Regions from separate parts of the Streptomyces sp. NPDC026377 genome, predicted to be linked through region 2. Evidence: riboswitches for the same ligand, from Rfam matches in the RefSeq annotation. Region 2 holds a riboswitch; the other holds the start of a gene.
The links. Region 2 has a riboswitch for glycine ahead of gcvP (aminomethyl-transferring glycine dehydrogenase). Riboswitches for the same ligand answer to the same signal wherever they lie in the genome.

Region 1 (10,246 bases), on a different contig from region 2:
GGATAGCGCACCACACTCAGCAGACCGATCGGGGTGGCTCCCATGGCGGCGATGTCGCTGACGTTGGCGACGGCCAGGTAGTAGCCGATGTCGAACCCCGAGAGCAGGCCCATCTCGTAGAGGACGAACTTGGGGCCGCGGACGTAGTCGGAGCCGACGACCAGGCTCATGGGCGAGCTCAGGTCGTAGACGGCGCAGTCGTCCTTGGCGTCCGCTCCCGCGGTCAGCCGGATGTGGAGTCCGTCCGTGTCGAGGCTCGTTCCCGACTGGCCGGTGAGGAAGGTGCTGATGAGCTGCTGCACCCGGGTCGGTTCGTCGGAGTACGCCGGCCGTTCCTCCCGGGCGTTCACGAGGAGTACCGCCGCAGCCCGTGCAGAGCGGCCTTGAAGACGGCCGGGGCGGGACTGTAGGTGGAGTCGATCTCCAGGGCGTTCGGCATGGCCCGGATGGCGTCGCGGTTCTCCAGGTCGCGTTCGGTCGCGGGACCGACGGCCGTGGAGCGGTCCTTGAGGTCCCGGTACTGGGCCCGGCGCCGCTCCCTGCGAACGGCCAGGTCCGCGGTGAGATACATGTGGAGCGAGGCCCGGGGGAGCAGGGTGACGGCGACGTCACGGCCGACCGCGACGATGTTCTCGTACTTCTCCACGATGTCCCGGTGCATCAGGAGGATTTCCCGGCGGCAGCCCTCGTCCTGGGCAATCGATTTCAGGTTCGTGTCGAGTGACGCGTTCCAGATCCGGTCGGTGATGTCCTCCCCCTGAAAAAGAACGCGATGGTGCTGGCAGATTCCCCCGCCGCGCCCCCGGTGGTGGACCTCCGGCTGGTGGACGAGGAGAGATCCCAGTTCTCGCCTCAGTCTTTCGACGGGTTCGTGGTTCAGGGCATAAGCCAGACTGCGATACGTGACGCCGGTATCCAGGAATGCCAGCCCCAGTTCCTCCGCGAGGCCGGTGGCCAGGGTGGTCTTGCCGCTGGCGGTCGGGCCGTCGATGGAAATGGATACACCGGACATGCGGGTTCCTCCGGGCTGCGTTCAGTTCGAGTGGGGATCCGTTTTCACGCGCCAGGCCGAGGTGAGCGCGACGGTTTCACGGAAGAGTTCCTTGCGGACGACGAGGGCGTAGTCCCACAGGGGATCCGCGATGCCGACGGTCCTCGCGACCCTGGAGCGGAGGTACTGGCGGGGCATGCCGCGCCGCGGCCGGTAGACCCGCGCTTCCTCGTCGTTCCGGCACATGAAGTACGGGACGTCGTCGAACTCGGCGAGCTGGTCCAGGTCGGTGAGGGCGGTGGACGCGAGCCCGTCGGCCAGGATGAGCTCGTTCACGCGCCGTCCGTCGACCGGCAGGATGTGCCAGTGGGCGTGGGATATGCAGGCGCTCGACTCCATGCCGGGGCACGACCCGTGTTCCAGTACCGTAAAAGCCCCGAAGGTTTCCCGGTACGCCGGTTCGAGCGTTCCCATGAATCCGCGGAGTTCTTCGCCGAAGTCCTTTATCAGCTGCGCGAAGCTGAAATAGTGATCCACCGGCAGGAGAAGGAGATGGCCGAGCGTCATCGGTGACAGATCGGCCATCAGCCGAAAATTCTCGGTCGCGCGGATGATGCGGCTCGGTGGCTCGCCCTCGTACACCATCGAGAACGTCGTGTCCTGGGCTCCCGCGAGTTCTTCGCAGAGGTCGGATCCGGCGCACTCGATCCCGCGCGGCATGTTCCACTCCTCGGCTTGTGGAGCAGGTGAGTCCTCGGACGAAGGCCGGAAAGACGGCGATAACGTACTGTAGTCGTCCGTAACGTGCAAGCGGAGTACGGTAATTGGCCAAACTGAACCGGCGGGTTCCGATCAATGGGTGATCGGCCATTCCGAGCAGCCGGGCGGGGGTCGCCCTTTCGTTCGGGAAGCGGAATCCGTCTCCTTTCTTGCATGGCGAAAGGCGGCGGCGAGGAGACCACAGGGGTCCTCGCCACCGCCTTCGCGGACAGCCGGGGCGCTGTCAGGGGACGTCGGGTGCGCTCACCGCCGTCAGCACTCGATGATGTTGACGGCCAGGCCGCCGCGCGCGGTCTCCTTGTACTTCACCGACATGTCGGCGCCCGTCTCCTTCATGGTCTTGATGACCTTGTCCAGGGAGACCTTGTGGCTGCCGTCGCCGCGCATCGCCATCTTCGCCGCCGTCACGGCCTTCACGGCCGCCATGCCGTTGCGCTCGATGCAGGGGATCTGGACCAGGCCGCCCACCGGGTCGCAGGTCAGGCCGAGGTTGTGCTCCATGCCGATCTCCGCGGCGTTCTCCACCTGCTCGGGGGTGCCGCCGAGGACCTCGGCCAGGGCGCCCGCGGCCATCGAGCAGGCCGAGCCGACCTCGCCCTGGCAGCCGACTTCGGCGCCCGAGATCGAGGCGTTCTCCTTGAAGAGCATGCCGATCGCACCGGCGGCCAGCAGGAAGCGGACCACGCCCTCGTCGTCCGCGCCGGGCACGAAGTTCATGTAGTAGTGCAGCACGGCCGGGATGATGCCCGCGGCGCCGTTGGTGGGGGCGGTGACCACCCGGCCGCCCGCCGCGTTCTCCTCGTTCACCGCCATGGCGTACAGCGTCGCCCACTCCATCGCGTGCGCGTCCGGGTTGCCCTCGGCGCGCAGCTGGCGGGCGGTGGTGGCGGCCCGGCGGCGGACCTTGAGACCGCCCGGCAGGATGCCCTCGCGGGACATGCCGCGCGAGACGCACGCCTGCATCACGCGCCAGATCTCCAGGAGCCCGGCGCGGATCTCGTCCTCGGTGCGCCAGGCCTTCTCGTTCTCCAGCATCATGGCGGAGATCGACAGACCCGTCTCGCGCGCCAGGCGCAGCAGCTCGTCGCCGGTGCGGAAGGGGTACTTCAGGACGGTGTCGTCGGGGACGATCGGGTTCTCCCCGGCGGCCCCCTCCTTGTCCAGGGCGGACTCGTCGACCACGAAGCCGCCACCGACCGAGTAGTACGTCTTCTCCAGGAGCAGGGCGCCCTCACTGTCGTACGCGAAGACCGTCATGCCGTTGGCGTGGTACGGCAGCGCCTTGCGGCGGTGCAGGATCAGGTCCTCGTCGAAGTCGAAGGGGATCTCGTGCGCGCCGAGCAGGTTGATCCGCCCGCTGGACTTGATCCGCTCCACCTCGTCGTCGGCGCTCTCCACGTCGACCGTGCGCGGCGAGTTGCCCTCCAGGCCCAGCAGGACCGCCTTGGGGGTGCCGTGGCCGTGGCCGGTGGCGCCCAGCGAGCCGTACAGCTCGGCCCGTATCGAGGCGGTGTGGGCCAGCAGGCCCTCGTTCTTCAGGCGGCGCGCGAACATCCGGGCCGCGCGCATCGGGCCGACCGTGTGGGAGCTGGACGGGCCGATGCCGATCGAGAACAGGTCGAAGACCGAGATGGCCACGGAAAAACTCCTTGGTGAGGTAGACGCCGTTGTCTGCCGGGTGGTGCAGAACGAGCAGGTGGAACGGGCGGTGCAAGGGTTCGGGGCACCGCACTCACTGTCCAGTGTGCGCGATGCCCCGAAGGTTCGTACGAACAAAAGGGTACGAAACTACTTCAGGCCGGGATACAGGGGGTGCTTGGCGGCCAGGGCGGAGACCCGGGCGGCGAGGGCGTCCTTGTCGAAGTCCGGCTTCAGGGTCTCGGCGATGATGTCGGCGACCTCACGGAAGTCGTCCGCGCCGAAACCGCGGGTGGCCAGCGCCGGCGTGCCGATCCGCAGGCCCGAGGTGACCATCGGGGGCCGCGGGTCGTTCGGGACGGCGTTGCGGTTGACCGTGATGCCGACCTCGTGGAGGCGGTCCTCGGCCTGCTGGCCGTCGAGCTCGGAGTCGCGCAGGTCCACCAGGACCAGGTGCACGTCCGTGCCGCCGGACAGGACCGAGACGCCGTGCGCGGTGACGTCGTCCTGGACCAGGCGCTCGGCGAGGATCCGGGCGCCGTCCAGGGTGCGCTGCTGGCGCTCCTTGAACTCCGCCGAGGCCGCGACCTTGAACGAGACCGCCTTGGCGGCGATCACGTGCTCCAGGGGGCCGCCCTGGAAGCCGGGGAAGACCGCGGAGTTCAGCTTCTTCGCGAAGTCCTTGTTCCGGGCCAGGATGATGCCGCCGCGCGGACCGCCGAGCGTCTTGTGCGTGGTGGAGGTGACCACGTCCGCGAACGGCACCGGGTTCGGGTGCAGCCCGGCCGCGACCAGACCCGCGAAGTGCGCCATGTCGACCCACAGCAGGGCCCCGACCTCGTCCGCGATGCGGCGGAACTCGGCGAAGTCCAGCTGGCGCGGGTACGCGGACCAGCCCGCGATGATCACCTTGGGGCGGTGCTCCTTGGCCAGGCGCTCGACCTCGGCCATGTCCACCAGACCGGCCTCGTCAACGTGGTACGGGACCACGTTGAACTGCTTGCCGGAGAAGTTCAGGCGCATGCCGTGGGTGAGGTGGCCGCCGTGCGCCAGGTCCAGGCCGAGGATCGTGTCGCCGGGCTGGGCGATCGCGAACAGGGCGGCCTGGTTGGCGGAGGCGCCGGAGTGCGGCTGGACGTTGGCGTACTCCGCGCCGAACAGGTCCTTGACCCGGTCGATCGCGATCTGCTCGGTCACGTCCACGTGCTCGCAGCCGCCGTAGTAGCGGCGCCCCGGGTAGCCCTCGGCGTACTTGTTGGTGAGGACCGTGCCCTGGGCCTCCATGACCGCGACCGGAGCGAAGTTCTCCGAGGCGATCATTTCGAGGGTGGACTGCTGACGGTGGAGCTCGGCGTCGACGGCGGCGGCGACGTCCGGGTCCAGCTCGTGGAGGGGGGTGTTCAGAAGCGACATCGGAAGATCAGTCCTTACGCCGGAAGGTCAGCTGCCTGCGAACGCGGTGTACTCGTCGGCGGAGAGCAGGTCGTCCGGCTCGCCCTCGACGCGCACCTTGAACAGCCAGCCGCCCTCGAACGGGGCGGAGTTGACCAGCGACGGGTCGTCGACGACCTCCTGGTTGGCCTCGACCACCTCGCCCGTCACCGGGGAGTACAGGTCGCTGACCGACTTGGTCGACTCCAGCTCACCGCAGGTCTCGCCCGCGGTCACCGTGTCACCGACCGCCGGGAGCTGGACGAACACCACGTCACCGAGCGCGTTGGCCGCGTGCTCCGTGATGCCGACCGTCGAGACGCCGCCCTCGGCGTCCGACAGCCACTCGTGCTCCTTGCTGTAGCGCAGCTGCTGGGGGTTGCTCATGAGCTGAATTCTCCTGTACGAGGGGGAGTGGTGGTGAACGGAAAAGTCATGCGGGGCGTGTGCGAGGGGTCACTTCTGGCGCTTGTAGAACGGCAGCGCCACGACCTCGTACGGCTCATGCGTACCGCGAATGTCCACGCCGACACCGGAGGTGCCCGGTGCGGCGTGCTCGGCGTCCACGTACGCCATGGCGATCGGCTTGCCCAGCGTCGGGGACGGGGCGCCCGAGGTCACCTCGCCCACGACCTCCCCGTTCGCGACCACGGAGAACCCGGCGCGCGGCACCCGGCGGCCCTGTGCCACCAGGCCGACCAGCTTGCGCGGCGCCTTGGCGGCGGCGCGCTCGGCGGCGGCCTCCAGGGCCGCGCGCCCCACGAAGTCGCCCTCCTTCTCGAACTTCACGACCCGGCCGAGCCCCGCGTCGAACGGGGTGAGCCCGGTGGTCAGCTCGTGCCCGTACAGCGGCATGCCCGCCTCCAGGCGCAGGGTGTCGCGGCAGGACAGACCGCACGGCACCAGGCCCGCGGCCTTGCCCGCCTCGGTCAGCGCCTGCCACAGCTTCTCGGCGTCGGCCGGGGCCACGAAGAGCTCGAAGCCGTCCTCGCCGGTGTAACCCGTACGGGCGATCAGCGCCGGGACGCCGGCCACGGTGCCGGGCAGGCCCGCGTAGTACTTCAGGCCGTCCAGGTCGGCGTCGGTGAGCGACTGGACGATGCCCGGGGACTCGGGGCCCTGGACGGCGAGCAGCGCGTAGGCGTCGCGGTCGTCGCGGACCTCGGCGTCGAAACCGGCCGCGCGCTCGGTGATCGCGTCCAGGACGACCTGGGCGTTGCCCGCGTTGGCGACGACCATGTACTCGCTCTCGCCGAGGCGGTAGACGATCAGGTCGTCGACGATGCCGCCGTCCTCCTGGCAGATCATCGTGTAGCGGGCGCGGCCCACGCCGATGGTGGCGATGTTGCCGACGAGCGCGTGGTCCAGGGCCTTGACGGCCTCCGGGCCGGTGACGGTGATCTCGCCCATGTGGGAGAGGTCGAAGAGACCGGCCCTGGTGCGGACGGCGTTGTGCTCGTCGCGCTCGCTGCCGTAGCGCAGCGGCATGTCCCAGCCGGCGAAGTCGGTCATGGTCGCGCCCAGCGAACGGTGCGTCGCGTCAAGGGCGGTGAGACGGGGGTTGCTCATGAGGGTGTGGCTCCCAGGGCATGACGGCGAGGACGATCCTCCCCATCTGTCATCGGAACCTGAGAGGTTCGCCGGGAGACCCGGCTTGCACCTTGGGTGGAGCCGCGCCGTCCGGGAACGCGCGACCCGCTTTTCAGATCTGCCTCATCCACGCGGTACGGGGCCTGAGAGATTCAAGGGAGGGACTTGCTCCTTCGGCGCCCCGCGATCCGCCCGGCCCTTTCGGGCCGTGGGGAACTGCCGGGGACTCTCCCGCGTGGATTCAAGCGGCCGGTATGCAGTTGGCGGGCACATCATTGCACGGGTCCGCGGAACGGCACATCACTCAGCTCTCATTACCATCTCTTTACGTACATTGGGGAAGGGTCGCACGACCCGGCAAGGGGGGACCGATGACGGTGCACAGGCACACGGCGGCGAAGGCCCGCTCGGCGGTGCCCGCGCAGCGCGCCACGGCGCCCGGTGCGGCGCCCGTGGTGCGGGACCTGCGCGGGCGCGCCGGACGTGCCCCGCGCACGCTTCGGTTCGCGGCGGGCGACGTGGTGGTGGTCTCCGGGCTGCCGGGCAGCGGCAAGACGACCCTGCTGCGGCAGGCGGCGCCCGGTCTCGGCATCGACTCCCAGGACACCCGCAGGGCCTGGGAGGCCCGGCTGCCCGGGGTGCCGTACGCGCTGTACCGCCCGGTGGCCCGCGTCGCCCACTTCCTGCGGATGCACCGGGCCCTGCGGGCGGGCGAGGGCCTGGTCGTGCACGACTGCGGCACCCACGCCTGGGTGCGCTGGTCGTTGGCGCGGCGGGCGGCCCGGCGGGGGCGCGCCCTCCATCTGGTGCTGCTCGACGTCTCGCCCGAGGTGGCGCTCGCGGGCCAGGCCGCGCGCGGCCGCAGGGTCTCCGCGTACGCCTTCGCCCGCCACTGCCGGGCGGTGCCGCGCCTGATCGCGGCGGTCGCGGCGGGCCGCCTCCCCAGGGGGGTCGCGTCGGCGGTCCTGCTGGACCGGGAGGCGGCGAGGACGGTGGACCGCATCGCTTTCGGCGAGCCCCCCGGCCGGGGCTAGAGTTTCCGCGCGGGGACGGTTTCCGCGCGGGGCACGCGCGAGCGGCCCCGTACGGCCCGCAGTCACCCGCAGATGAAGGACGGCATATGAACTTCCCGCACCCGCTCCCGCAGGGCGGCGGCGGCTGGCCGGGCAACGAGCTGGAGGAGGCCCTGGCGGCGGCGCTGGGCAACCCCACGGCGGGCCCCCGCCTGATAGAGGTGATGGGCCGCAACCCCGTCTGGGTGCCGCTCCCCAACGGCGGCGGCCAGGACAGCCGGGACCTCGATCTGCCCACCATGGAGATCGACGGCGCGCCGTACGTCCCGGTCTACAGCTCCGAGCAGCAGTTCCTCCAGTGCGTCGGCCCGCACATGTCGTTCGCGATCGCGCCGGCCGTGGAGTTCGCCCGGGGTCTGCCGCCGCAGCTGGGCATCGCGCTGAACCCCGAGGGCGCGGTCGGCGTACCGCTGCCGCCGCCCGCCGTGGCCGAGCTGTGCCGGACCGGGCGCACCGCCCTGGACGGCCCCGCCACCGGCGCCCGGGTGCGGCTCTTCGAGCCCGACTGGCAGGAGGACCCGGTGGACTTCCTGGCCGCCGCCTCCGCCGAGTTCGAAGCCATCGGCGTGGTGCGCACCGCCCGCCGCGCGCTCGCCTCCATCGAAGGGGACGAGCCCACGCTCTTCATCGGGGTGGAGTTCTCCACCTGGGACGGGGCCGGGCGCAACGCCCCCATGGAGGCGCTCGGCCGGGCGCTGGGCCGCGTCCCGGTGGGCTGGCCGGTGAACCTGGTGCTGCTCGACGTCGCCCAGGACCCGGTGGGGGACTGGATGCGGGACCGGGTGCGCCCCTTCTACACGCGCCCCGCCCTCTAGTCCGCCCACGCGCGGGCCGCCGCGCCGCCCTCCCGCATAAGCTGGTTCCATAATCCGTAGAACCCCCACGGCCGCCCGCCTGTGCACCGGCGCCGCGGGGGACCGAAGAGGGGCGGGACCCAGGGTGAGTGCGTCAGGCACCGCGGCGGCCGGGCAGGTCGAGCACATGCTGCGCCAGGTGGCCCCCGGGCGCTACGACGCGTACGAGGCGCTGCTGCACGCCCTCGCCGATCCCTCCTCCGGCCGGCTGTGGATGCTGCTGTGGCACGGCGGCCCCGGCGCCCCCGACGCGCAGTACGGGAACATGGAGATCGACGGGGTGGCGTACGCACCCTGTGTGACCTCCGCCCAGGAGCTCTCCGCCAGTGGCTGGAACCGGGCCCACGAGGTGGTCACCGGCCGGGACATCGCGCGCGCCCTCTACCCCGACCGGTACGGGATCTGGCTCAACCCGCACGCCCCCGGCGGCGGGGTCGGCATCCCGTGGCCCGACCTGCGCCGGATCGCCACGGGCCTGGACCGGATGCCCGCGGGCCCGCTGCGGATCACCGAACCGGCCGTGGAGATCCCGCAGTTCTACGCCCTGCTCACGCAGCACGCGCACCGCACCCCGGCCGTGCGGGCGCTGCGCCGCGCCTGGGTGCAGCCCGCGCTCGGCACCCCCTACCTCGCCATCGGCCTCGACCTCTACGACACCGGGCCGCACTCCGTCGACGCGGTGCGCGCGATGATGCAGCAGTCGGTCGCCGCCGTCCCCGAGGGCCTGCCGGTCTCCACGGTCGCCCTCTCCGACGAGTACGACCCGGTCGGGATGTGGCTGCGCGCCAAGGGGCGGCCCTTCTACGACCGCGAGGCGCACGCCGCCCCGGCGGCCCCGGCGAGCGGCTACGGCTATCCGCCGGCCGCCCCGCGCGCCTACTGACCGCGCCCCCGCAAGTCGCACAAGCCGCACACGCCCCACCCGTACCCAACCGCCGGCCCTGTCCCGGTTGTCACCGACTGGTCCACCCAATTCGCCAGTTCATCAGGGCAGTTGGGCGACATGACCGATCTGGTCGGTTAGTGCCTGACTGGTCCGCTCAGACGATCACGACGTCCGCATAACGGAAGTCATCTGACCGCATCACGTTTAGGCAACCATTCACCGTCAGGTCTGGCGGGTGATCGCGAACGCGTTGAAGACTCCCGGCTAACAAGGGCCGGTTGGCCCGTCGCAGATCACCGCACCACCTGATGGAACAAGCCGCCACAGCGGCTGGTACGGGCCGGCCAACCGCCGGCCGGGAGGGGTCAGAGGCACTGTGACCGCACCGCTCGAGACCACCGGATCGGCTGCCGAGGTGCCGCCGGAGGCAGTACTCACGGGGGCCAAGCAGAGCCAGATCGAGGGCCGTTCACTCGGACAGATCGCCTGGACGCGCTTCAAGCGCGACAAACTCGCGGTCGCCGGTGGCGTCGTCGTCGTCCTGCTCGTCCTGCTCGCCGTTCTCTCCAAGCCCATCCAGTGGGCGTTCGGGCTCGACCCGAACGAGTTCCACCAGGATCTGATCGACCCGGCTCTGCTGGCACCCAAGGGAGCCTGGGGCGGGATGAGCTGGGAGCACCCGCTGGGGGTCGACCCGCAGTACGGGCGCGACATCCTGTCCCGCATCATCGAGGGCTCCTGGGTGTCGCTGCTCGTCGCGGGCGGCGCCACGCTGCTCTCGGTCGTCATCGGCGTGATCATGGGCGTCACGGCAGGGTTCTACGGCGGCTGGGCGGACACCCTGATCAGCCGCGCGATGGACGTCTTCCTGGCGTTCCCGCTGCTGCTCTTCGCCATCTCGATCTCCGCGTCGCTCCAGGACGGGGCGTTCGGCATGACCGGACTTCCCCTGAGGATCAGCGTGCTGATCTTCGTGATCGGCTTCTTCAGCTGGCCGTACATG
Region 2 (10,246 bases):
GCCGGCGCTGCCCACCGCGGGCGGAGCGCGCGATCTGGCGGACGGCGGGGGCGAGGGCGACCCCGAGCGCCCCACGGCGTCCCGTGTGGGGCGTACGGAGCTTCTGGTGGCCGCTGAGGTCACCGAGGCGGAGCTGACCGAGTGGGAGTCCTACGGGCTGATCTCGTCCGGTCCTGAGGGCGGCTACGACGCGGAGTCGGTGAACGTGGCACGTCTTGTGGCGGACCTGGGCCGATTCGGTCTCGAACCGCGTCATCTTCGCGCCATGAAGGCCGCCGCCGACCGCGAGGCCGGACTGGTCGAACAGGTGGTCGCACCCCTGCGTCTGCACCGCAACCCGCAGACCAGGGCGCATGCGGAGGCCACCGTCAGGGAGCTCGCGGCGCTCACCGTGCGGCTCCACGCGGCCATGGTCCAGACCGCTCTCGGGGTCCGGCTGCACTGACCTCGGGGGTCCCCGACTACCCAAACCGGCCGGGCACGTCCTAGGGTTGCTGTGTGAACGAGCTCGACGTCGTGGGTGTCCGGGTGGAAATGCCCTCCAACCAACCGATCGTGCTCCTGCGTGAAGTGGGAGGCGATCGGTACCTCCCGATCTGGATCGGTCCAGGGGAGGCGACCGCGATCGCCTTCGCCCAGCAGGGGATGGCTCCGGCGCGGCCGCTGACGCACGACCTTTTCAAGGACGTGCTGGAAGCCGTGGGTCAGGAGCTCACCGAGGTCCGCATCACGGACCTGCGCGAAGGTGTCTTCTACGCGGAGCTGGTCTTCGCCAGCGGGGTCGAGGTGAGCGCGCGGCCATCGGACGCCATAGCGCTCGCCCTGCGCACCGGCACGCCGATCTACGGCAGTGACGGGGTGCTCGACGACGCGGGGATCGCCATCCCGGACGAGCAGGAGGACGAGGTGGAGAAGTTCCGCGAGTTCCTCGACCAGATCTCGCCCGAGGACTTCGGCACCAACAGCCAGTGAGCCGCGCGCCCGGAGCCCCGTGAAACCCGGCGGCTCCAGGGCATTCGAGTAGCCTTTCCCGGAAGAGGGGTACGCGAAACCACTCTCAGGGTGATTATCACTCGGCGTGCCGAGTGTGGCGATCGTTGACGCACCCCGAGTGACTGCCTACCGTCGTGAGGGCAGTTCAAGGACGGAGGGTCGGCGTGAGAAGCAGCGGCGGCGACAGTACGGCAGGGGAGGCCCCCGGACGTCCGGGGGAGAGCGGGCCGTATCCGCTTGCGAGCTCTCTGCCGGGTACGAGTGGTGGCCACCCCCTTCACGACAGCGAGGACGATGCCGACACCGTCGGATACCGGGGGCCGACGGCGTGCGCGGCGGCGGGGATCACCTACCGGCAGCTCGACTACTGGGCGCGTACCGGCCTGGTCGAGCCCAGTGTGCGTCCGGCGTACGGATCGGGCACCCAGCGGCTGTACAGCTTCAGGGACGTCGTGGTCCTCAAGATCGTCAAGCGATTCCTGGACACCGGGGTCGCCCTCCAGAACATCCGCACCGCGGTACAGCACCTGCGGGAGCGCGGCTTTCGTGATCTGGAGCGGATGACGCTGATGAGCGACGGGGCGACCGTGTACGAGTGCTCCTCGCCCGACGAGGTCGTCACCTTGCTCCAAGGCGGCCAGGGGGTCTTCGGCATCGCGGTCGGCGTGGTGTGGCGCGATGTGGAGACCGCGCTGTCCCAGCTGCACGGCGAGCGGGTCGACACCGGCGAGACGCTGGTCGGGAACAACCCGGCCGACGAGCTGGCCCGGCGCCGCAACCGCGCGGTCTGAGGGGCGGCCGGGCCCGGGAGGGCCGATTGTCAGTGGTGTGAGGCAGCATCGGTGGTGTGAGAGCCGCGCCGACCATCCTGCATCTGGACATGGATGCCTTCTTCGCCGCCGCAGAGCAGGCGTCGAAGCCCAGCCTGCGCGGAAAACCCGTGATCGTGGGCGGCCTGGGGCCGCGCGGTGTGGTGGCCACCGCGTCGTACGAGGCACGGCGCTTCGGCGCGCGCTCCGCGATGCCGATGGCGCAGGCGAGACGGCTCTGTCCCAACGGCGCGTATCTGGTCCCGCGCTTCACGTTCTACCGCTCGATCAGCGAGCAGGTGATGGAGCTGCTGGGGCGGTTGTCGCCCCTGGTGGAGCCGCTGAGCCTCGACGAGGCCTTTGTGGACCTGGAGGCCGGGGGAGTGGCGCGGGACGCCCAGTCGGCCCGTGAGGCCGGTCAGCGGCTGCGTGCGGACATCCTGGCGGTGACGGGTCTGACGGGGTCGGTGGGGCTGGCGGGGTCCAAGATGCTCGCGAAGATCGCCTCGGAGGAGGCGAAGCCGAACGGGCTGATGCTCATCGAGCCCGGCACCGAGCGGGAGCTGCTCGCCCCGATGCCGGTCAGGACGCTGCCGGGCGTGGGGCCCGCCACGGGTGAGCATCTGCGCAGGGCGGGGATGACGACGGTGGCGGATCTGGCCGAGGCGGGGGAGGACGAGCTCGTCCGGTTGCTGGGCAAGGCGCACGGGGCCTCGCTGCACCGGATGGCGCTCGGGCTGGACGACCGGCCGGTGGTGGCCGAGCGGGACACCAAGTCGGTGTCGGTGGAGGACACCTTCGACGTGGACCTGCACGACCGGGTGCGGGTGATGACCGAGGTGGGACGGCTCGCGGACCGCTGTGTGCAGCGCCTGCGGGCGTCCGGGCACTCCGGCCGCACGATCGTCCTGAAGGTCCGCAGATACGACTTCTCCACCCTGACCCGGTCGGAGACGCTGCGCGGGCCCACGGACGACCTCGCCGTGGTGCGCGAGGCGGCCGGCCGGCTGCTCGACTCCGTCGACACCACGGGCGGCGTGCGTCTGCTGGGTGTCGGGGTCAGCGGCCTCGCCGACTTCACCCAGGAGGACCTCTTCGCCCAGGCGGCGGGCGAGCGCGCGGCCGGCGGGCAGGACCCGGCCGAGCCGGCGCCCGACGGGACCGAGGCGGAGGCGGTGGCCCCCGAGCAGCCCGAGACGGTGGACCCGGCCGAGCGGCGCTGGCTGGCAGGGCACGATGTGCACCACCGCGTTTTCGGCCCCGGCTGGGTGCAGGGCAGCGGAGTGGGCCGGGTGACCGTCCGGTTCGAGACGCCCACTTCCCCCGTGCCCGGCCGGGTGCGGACGTTCCGGGTGGACGACCCCGACCTGGAGCCATCCGAGCCGCTGCCGCTGGTGGACCCGGCAGGGCACGGGGCGGGCGGGCGGACGGGTGAAGGGGCCGGGCAGGAGCAGACGGGTGACGGCGGACCGGGAGAGCCCGGCGGTGCGCTGGGTCAGGCGTCGTCCTCCTCGCCCGCGAGCCGTCCGAAGTCCCGGTCGGTGCCGGGCAGCGGATCGGGGGCGGCGATGTCCAGACCGTAGTGGTGGTAGAGCTGGAGCTCCTGTTCGGGGGAGAGGTGGCGGCCGACGCCGAAGTCGGGAGCGTCCTTGATCAGCGCCCGGTCGTAGGGGATGTGCAGCGCCTCGTCGACGAGGGCGCTGGGCTCCAGGGGGACGAAGGCGTCCCGGCTGAACAGGCCGGTGCGTACGGCGGCCCACTCGGGGACTCCGGTGGCGTCGTCGAGGTAGACCTCGTCCACCGTGCCGATCTTGTTGCCGTTACGGTCGAACGCCTTGCGGCCGATCAGGCTGCGCGGATCGATATCGGTCTGCACGGTCCCTCCAACAGGTCGCAACTGCTCGTAACACTACGAAAGTGCACAACCGGGGTGTCGGCCACTCGAAGGATCAGGGCCGGGACGCGCTGGTAGGCTGGCGATGGCTGCTGACCCCGTGCGGGAGAGTCCTCCGGAAAGATGTCCGGAGGCGCCGAAGGAGCAAATCCTCCCCGGAATCTCTCAGGCCCACGTACCGCGCGGACGAGGTCACTCTGGAAAGCAGGACGGGGGACGTACGGGCGAAGGCCCGAGCGCGCACCCCTTCCTCACCGACGGTGAAAGCCGGGACGCCCCCACGCGCCCCGGTGAAGCTCTCAGGTTGAGATGACAGAGGGGGAGGCCGTCCGGGCACCCGCGCCGCGGTGCCCCTCGCAGGTCGTGCAGACCAGGAGGCCTCCGTAATGACCGCCAACCGCATGCCGCTCACCGAGCTCGAGCGTGGCATCCCCTTCGAGCAGCGTCACATCGGGCCCGACGCCGAGGCCCAGGCGAAGATGCTCGCGCAGGTCGGCTACGGCTCGCTCGACGAGCTGACCGCCGCGGCGGTGCCGGACGTGATCAAGAGCGCCGAGGCGCTGGGTCTGCCCGGCGCCCGCACCGAGGCCGAGGTCCTGGCCGAGCTGCGCTCCCTCGCCGACCGCAACAAGGTCCTGGCGCCGATGATCGGCCTGGGCTACTACGGCACGTTCACCCCGCCGGTGATCCTGCGCAACGTCATGGAGAACCCGGCCTGGTACACGGCGTACACGCCGTACCAGCCGGAGATCTCGCAGGGCCGACTGGAGGCGCTGCTCAACTTCCAGACCGTCGTCGCCGACCTCACCGGACTGCCCACCTCCGGCGCCTCGCTGCTCGACGAGGGCACCGCGGCCGCCGAGGCGCTCGCGCTCTCCCGCCGCGTCGGCAAGGTCAAGGGCGGGGTCTTCCTCGTCGACGCCGACACCCTGCCGCAGACGGTGGCCGTCATAGAGACGCGTGCCGAGCCGACGGGGGTCGAGGTCGTCGTCGCCGACCTGAGCCGCGGCATCCCGGCCGAGGTGGCCGAGCGCGGTGTGTTCGGCGTACTGCTCCAGTACCCGGGCGCCTCCGGCGAGGTCCGCGACCTCAAGCCGGTCATCGACGAGGCCCACGAGCTGGGCGCGATCGTCACCGTCGCCGCCGACCTGCTCGCCCTGACCCTGCTGACCTCGCCCGGCGAGCTCGGCGCGGACATCGCCGTCGGCACCACCCAGCGCTTCGGCGTCCCCATGGGCTTCGGCGGCCCGCACGCCGGCTACATGGCGGTCCAGGAGAAGTTCGCCCGCAGCCTGCCCGGTCGTCTGGTCGGCGTGTCCGTCGACGCGGACGGCAACAAGGCGTACCGCCTAGCGCTGCAGACTCGCGAGCAGCACATCCGCCGCGAGAAGGCCACCAGCAACATCTGCACCGCGCAGGTCCTGCTCGCCGTCATGGCGGGCATGTACGCGGTCTACCACGGCCCGGACGGCCTGCGGCAGATCGCCCGCCGCACCCACCGGTACGCGGTGATCCTCGCCGAGGGCCTGCGCGCCGCCGGTGTGGAGGTCGTGCACGGCTCGTACTTCGACACGCTGACCGTCCGGGTCCCCGGCAAGGCCGCCGAGGCCGTCGCCGCCGCCCGGGACGGCGCGGTCAACCTGCACCTGGTCGACGCCGACACCGTCTCGATCGCCTGCGACGAGACCACCGACCGCGAGCGCGTCGCCGCCGTCTGGGCCGCCTTCGGCGCCGAGGGCGACATCGAGGCGCTGGACGCCTCGGCCCCCGACACGTTGCCGGGCGCGCTGCTGCGCACCGACGAGTTCCTCACCCACCCGGTCTTCCACCAGCACCGCTCCGAGACCGCGATGCTGCGCTACCTGCGCAAGCTCGCCGACCGTGACTACGCGCTGGACCGCGGCATGATCCCGCTCGGCTCCTGCACCATGAAGCTGAACGCGACCACCGAGATGGAGCCGGTCACCTGGCCCGAGTTCGGGCAGATCCACCCCTTCGCGCCGGTCGAGCAGGCCGGGGGCTACCTCACGCTCATCCATGAGCTGGAGGAGCGCCTCGCCGAGGTCACCGGGTACGACGCGGTGTCCATCCAGCCCAACGCCGGTTCGCAGGGCGAGCTCGCGGGTCTGCTCGCGGTCCGCGCCTACCACCGCGCCAACGGCGACGACCAGCGCACGGTCTGTCTGATCCCGTCCTCCGCCCACGGCACCAACGCGGCCAGCGCCGTGATGGCCGGGATGAAGGTGGTCGTGGTGAAGACCGCCGACGACGGCGAGGTCGACATCGCGGACCTGCGCGCCAAGATCGAGCAGTACCGCGACGAGCTGTCGGTGCTGATGATCACCTACCCGTCCACGCACGGGGTGTTCGAGGAGCACGTCGCGGACATCTGCGGCGAGGTGCACGACGCGGGCGGCCAGGTCTATGTGGACGGCGCCAACCTCAACGCGCTGGTGGGCCTCGCCAAGCCGGGCAAGTTCGGCGGCGACGTCTCGCATCTGAACCTGCACAAGACGTTCTGCATCCCGCACGGCGGCGGCGGCCCCGGTGTGGGCCCGGTCGGTGTGCGCGCGCACCTCGCGCCGTACCTGCCCAACCACCCGCTCCAGCCGACCGCCGGCCCCGAGACGGGTGTCGGCCCGATCTCGGCCGCCCCCTGGGGCTCGGCCGGCATCCTGCCGATCTCGTGGGCGTACGTCCGGCTGATGGGTGCCGAGGGCCTCAAGCGCGCCACGCAGGTCGCGGTCCTCGCGGCCAACTACATCGCCAAGCGCCTGGAGCCGCACTACCCGGTGCTCTACACCGGCCCCAACGGCCTGGTGGCGCACGAGTGCATCGTGGATCTGCGGCCGCTCTCGAAGGCGACCGGCGTCAGCGTCGACGACATCGCCAAGCGTCTGATCGACTACGGCTTCCACGCGCCGACCATGTCGTTCCCGGTGGCCGGCACGCTGATGATCGAGCCGACCGAGTCCGAGGACCTGATCGAAATCGACCGGTTCTGCGAGACGATGATCGCGATCCGTGGCGAGATCGAAAAGGTCGCCTCGGGCGAGTGGCCCGCCGACGACAACCCGCTGGCGAACTCCCCGCACACGGCGGCGGCGCTGGGCGGCGAGTGGAACCACGCGTACAGCCGCGAGGAGGCGGTCTTCCCGGCCGGGGTCTCGAAGGCCGACAAGTACTGGCCGCCGGTGCGTCGCATCGACGGCGCCTTCGGCGACCGCAACCTGGTCTGCTCCTGCCCTCCGCTGGACGAGTACGACCACTGACGTAGGGCCGTCTACGGCTGACATACGTCGGGGCCGGTGCGGGGAGTTCCTCCCCGGGCCGGCCCCTTCTTGTGCGGTGCTGTTCTCCTGTGCGGCGCGGCGCGGCGTCCGTGCCCGTGGCCCGCGCTAAGCGGCCTTCGCCACCTGTCCTGCGGTCAGTGCCCGGTGCGGGGCGATGATCCGCCCGTCCGGCAGCAGCTCACCGGTGTCCTCGAAGATCAGGACGCCGTTGCACAGCAGGCTCCAGCCCTGCTCCGGGTGGTGCGCCACGAGCTGCGCGGCCTCCCGGTCGGCGGAGTCGGCTGTCGGGCAGGCTGGCTGGTGCTGGCACATGGATGCGTTCTCTCGCTGCGTCGTAGTAGTGAATGTCCTGCGGCTCGATGCGGTGTTCATGGCCGCCCCCCGTTGCTCAGTCGGTCGGTGCGCTCCCAGTGTTGCCCCACGGACGTCAATCCGCAGGGATTTCACGGCACCACTTCCTACCGCATATTGACGCATCACTCGTGCGGCCGGTTCAACTCAACTGCCCTGCCTCTTCGGGTGGTTCGTACTGACCGTTACGGACTAGCCCGTACGGAGGAGAGCGCGCGCGGGCGTACGCGACAGCGCCCCGGGCCGCAGGGGGCTCCGGGGCGCTGTGGTGGTCCTGGCAGGCGCGCGACCGCGGTGGCGGGCCGGCCGGCTCGGCGGGCCCGCCGGCCCGTCAGGCGGGCTGGCTCAGCAGCGGCGCGGGGGTGAGCCGCAGGGTCATCACCGGCAGCAGCTCGGAGACCCGGTGCGGCCGGTGGGCGCAGATGCCGGGCGGGGCGGGCGCCAGCGGCACCAGCAGGTCGGCCGGGTCCAGCTCGCCCGACTCGGGGTCGGCCGTGAGGTCGCGCCGCAGCCACAGGGTGAGCATGTACAGCTCGGGCACCGAGAGCAGCCGGGCCTCGACGTCCGTGGTGAGCGCCTCGGCCTGGCGCAGCGCGCGCTGGGTGGAGGCGATGTAGGGCCCTTCGAAGAAGTGCGAGAAGGCCCAGCCGTCCGGGGTGAGCATGGTGTCCGCCGCGGCGACCGCGCTCCCCGCGTCGCTGATGAGGAAGCGCCAGCCGGCCAGTCGGCTGTGCGGGGCGCGGGCGCCCGGGGTGATGCGGTCCAGCACGTGGACCGGCAGCGGGAGTTCGGGGGTCAGCGGGCCCTGCGCGGCGCGCAGGGCGGGGGTGTGGGCCGCGCGGACGGCGGTGGGGGAACCGAGTGCCGCGAGGACGCTGCGCAGGGCGGGCGCGGGAGCCGGGGGAACATGCAGCGGCATGGTGGGTCGCCTCTCACTTCGGAGACACGGTGACGCGTGGGCGTTGCGGACGGCGCTGTCTGCGATGACGCGGGGTCAGAGGGGGGCCGGGGTGACAGGGGCCGGGTCGCCAACTCTCTGCCTCGTTCGCAAAGTTTATACGACACGTGTTCAGGGGGTGTTTCGGCTAGCGGTCCGCTGTATTACGGGCAAGTCGGATTCAGGTCCTGGTGATGCGGCATTCATCCCGGTTCGAGGAACGGGGTACACGGCTGGCCAGGAAAGGTCCGCCCAGGGCGGTCGGCCGAAACGCGTCGGTGTTTTTCACGATTCCCGAAGGAGCGGAATCCGCATGTTGCTGTATGCCGAAAGCATGTGCCCGGGGCCGGTTCGTACCAGCTTACTACCCGGGCCCCGCCCAGGGGACGTTATAGATCAGCCAACCGGGGCATTATCGACCGTGACGCACGCGGCCGGACGGACCGGCTGCCCATCCGAGGAGGGACGCTTAGATGGGTGAGAAGGTCGTGGCGGGCGAGGTCGACCTGTCCGATCGGCACGCGTACCGGCAGAAGCTCCAGCAGTGCCTGGAGGGGCTGGGGCGGCTCCTGACCGAACGGAGGTTCGATCGCCCGAGGAATCTGATGGGTGTGGAGATCGAGCTGAACCTCGTGGGGCCCGACGGTATGCCGCGCATGATGAACGCGGAGGTTCTGGAGCGCATTGCGAGCAAGGATTTCCAGACCGAACTCGGGATGTTCAACCTCGAAGTGAATATCGCCCCGCACCGGCTCGGCGGCCGGGTCTTCGACCAGCTCTCCGAGGAGCTGCGGACCGGCCTCGGGTACGCCGAACGCAAAGCGGGCGAGGTCGGCGCCGGGATCCTGATGATCGGAATTCTTCCGACGCTCGCCCAGCGGGACCTCGTTTCGGCGAACCTTTCCGACGCGGACCGCTACGTGCTGCTCAACGACCAGATCGTGGCCGCCCGCGGGGAGGATTTCACCCTCGACATCGAAGGCGTCGAACGCCTCGTCTGCACCTCCGGATCCATCACCCCGGAAGCCGCCTGCACCTCGGTGCAGCTGCACCTCCAGGTCACGCCTGCCCGCTTCGCGGCGGTGTGGAACGCCGCCCAGGCCGTCGCCGCCGTACAGATCGCGGTCGGAGCCAACGCGCCCTTCCTCTTCGGCCGTGAGCTGTGGCGCGAGTCGCGCCCGCCGCTGTTCGAGCAGGCCACCGACACCCGGCCCGCCGAGCTGCGCGCCCAGGGCGTACGCCCGCGCACCTGGTTCGGCGAGCGCTGGGTGACCTCGGCGTACGAGCTGTTCGAGGAGAACCTGCGCTACTTCCCGCCGCTGCTGCCGATCTGCGACGAGGAGGACCCGCTGCGGGTGCTGGCGGACGGTGGGATTCCCTCCCTCCAGGAGCTGGTGCTGCACAACGGGACGATCTACCGCTGGAACCGCCCGGTGTACGGGATCGCCGACGGCGTGCCGCATCTGCGGGTGGAGAACCGGGTGCTTCCGGCCGGCCCCACCATCACCGACGTCATCGCCAACGCGGCCTTCTACTACGGTCTGGTGCGCTCCCTGGCCGAGGACAGCAGGCCGGTGTGGAACCGCCTGCCGTTCGAGGACGCCGCCGCCAACTTCGAAACGGCCTGCCGCCAGGGCATCGACGCCGAGCTGTTGTGGCCGGTGCCGCGCCGGACGGGCGGCGTCGCGCGCGTACCGGCCGTCAAGCTGGTCCTCGACGAACTCCTGCCCCTGGCGCACGCCGGGCTCGACGCGTGGGGGGTGGAGCCGGCCGACCGGGACCGCTACCTCGGCATCATCGAGGAGCGCTGCCGGCGCCGCGTCAACGGCGCGTCCTGGCAGGTCGACACCTACCACCGCGCTCTGGAGACGGGGCTGACCCGGGAGGCGGCGCTGGCCGCCACCACCCGCCGCTACCGCGAGCTGACGCACCAGGGTGAACCGGTCCACACCTGGCCGGTGGGGGTCCC

Region 1: linked by a shared signal. The riboswitch ahead of gcvT (glycine cleavage system aminomethyltransferase GcvT) and the one ahead of gcvP (aminomethyl-transferring glycine dehydrogenase) in region 2 are both predicted to bind glycine.

What each region holds. Positions count from the first base shown of each region.
Region 1 is NZ_JBVHPV010000002.1:29,085-39,330, reverse strand. Features, by position in the region: gene thiL (thiamine-phosphate kinase) at 1-350, opposite strand, end outside; gene ACZ4MU_RS04325 ((d)CMP kinase) at 347-1,012, opposite strand; gene ACZ4MU_RS04320 (HIT family protein) at 1,034-1,711, opposite strand; gene ACZ4MU_RS04315 (L-serine ammonia-lyase) at 2,024-3,409, opposite strand; gene glyA (serine hydroxymethyltransferase) at 3,560-4,822, opposite strand; gene gcvH (glycine cleavage system protein GcvH) at 4,850-5,227, opposite strand; gene gcvT (glycine cleavage system aminomethyltransferase GcvT) at 5,297-6,409, opposite strand; glycine riboswitch at 6,553-6,674, opposite strand; gene ACZ4MU_RS04295 (AAA family ATPase) at 6,802-7,464, shown strand; gene ACZ4MU_RS04290 (enhanced serine sensitivity protein SseB) at 7,551-8,318, shown strand; gene ACZ4MU_RS04285 (enhanced serine sensitivity protein SseB C-terminal domain-containing protein) at 8,443-9,240, shown strand; gene ACZ4MU_RS04280 (ABC transporter permease) at 9,620-10,246, shown strand, end outside.
Region 2 is NZ_JBVHPV010000007.1:7,090-17,335, forward strand. Features, by position in the region: gene ftsR (transcriptional regulator FtsR) at 1-445, shown strand, start outside; gene ACZ4MU_RS16430 (bifunctional nuclease family protein) at 499-972, shown strand; gene ACZ4MU_RS16435 (MerR family transcriptional regulator) at 1,158-1,784, shown strand; gene ACZ4MU_RS16440 (DNA polymerase IV) at 1,841-3,385, shown strand; gene ACZ4MU_RS16445 (PRC-barrel domain-containing protein) at 3,298-3,678, opposite strand; glycine riboswitch at 3,790-3,887, shown strand; glycine riboswitch at 3,888-4,022, shown strand; gene gcvP (aminomethyl-transferring glycine dehydrogenase) at 4,083-6,968, shown strand; gene ACZ4MU_RS16455 (DUF5999 family protein) at 7,095-7,301, opposite strand; gene ACZ4MU_RS16460 (hypothetical protein) at 7,672-8,259, opposite strand; gene ACZ4MU_RS16465 (glutamate-cysteine ligase family protein) at 8,751-10,246, shown strand, end outside.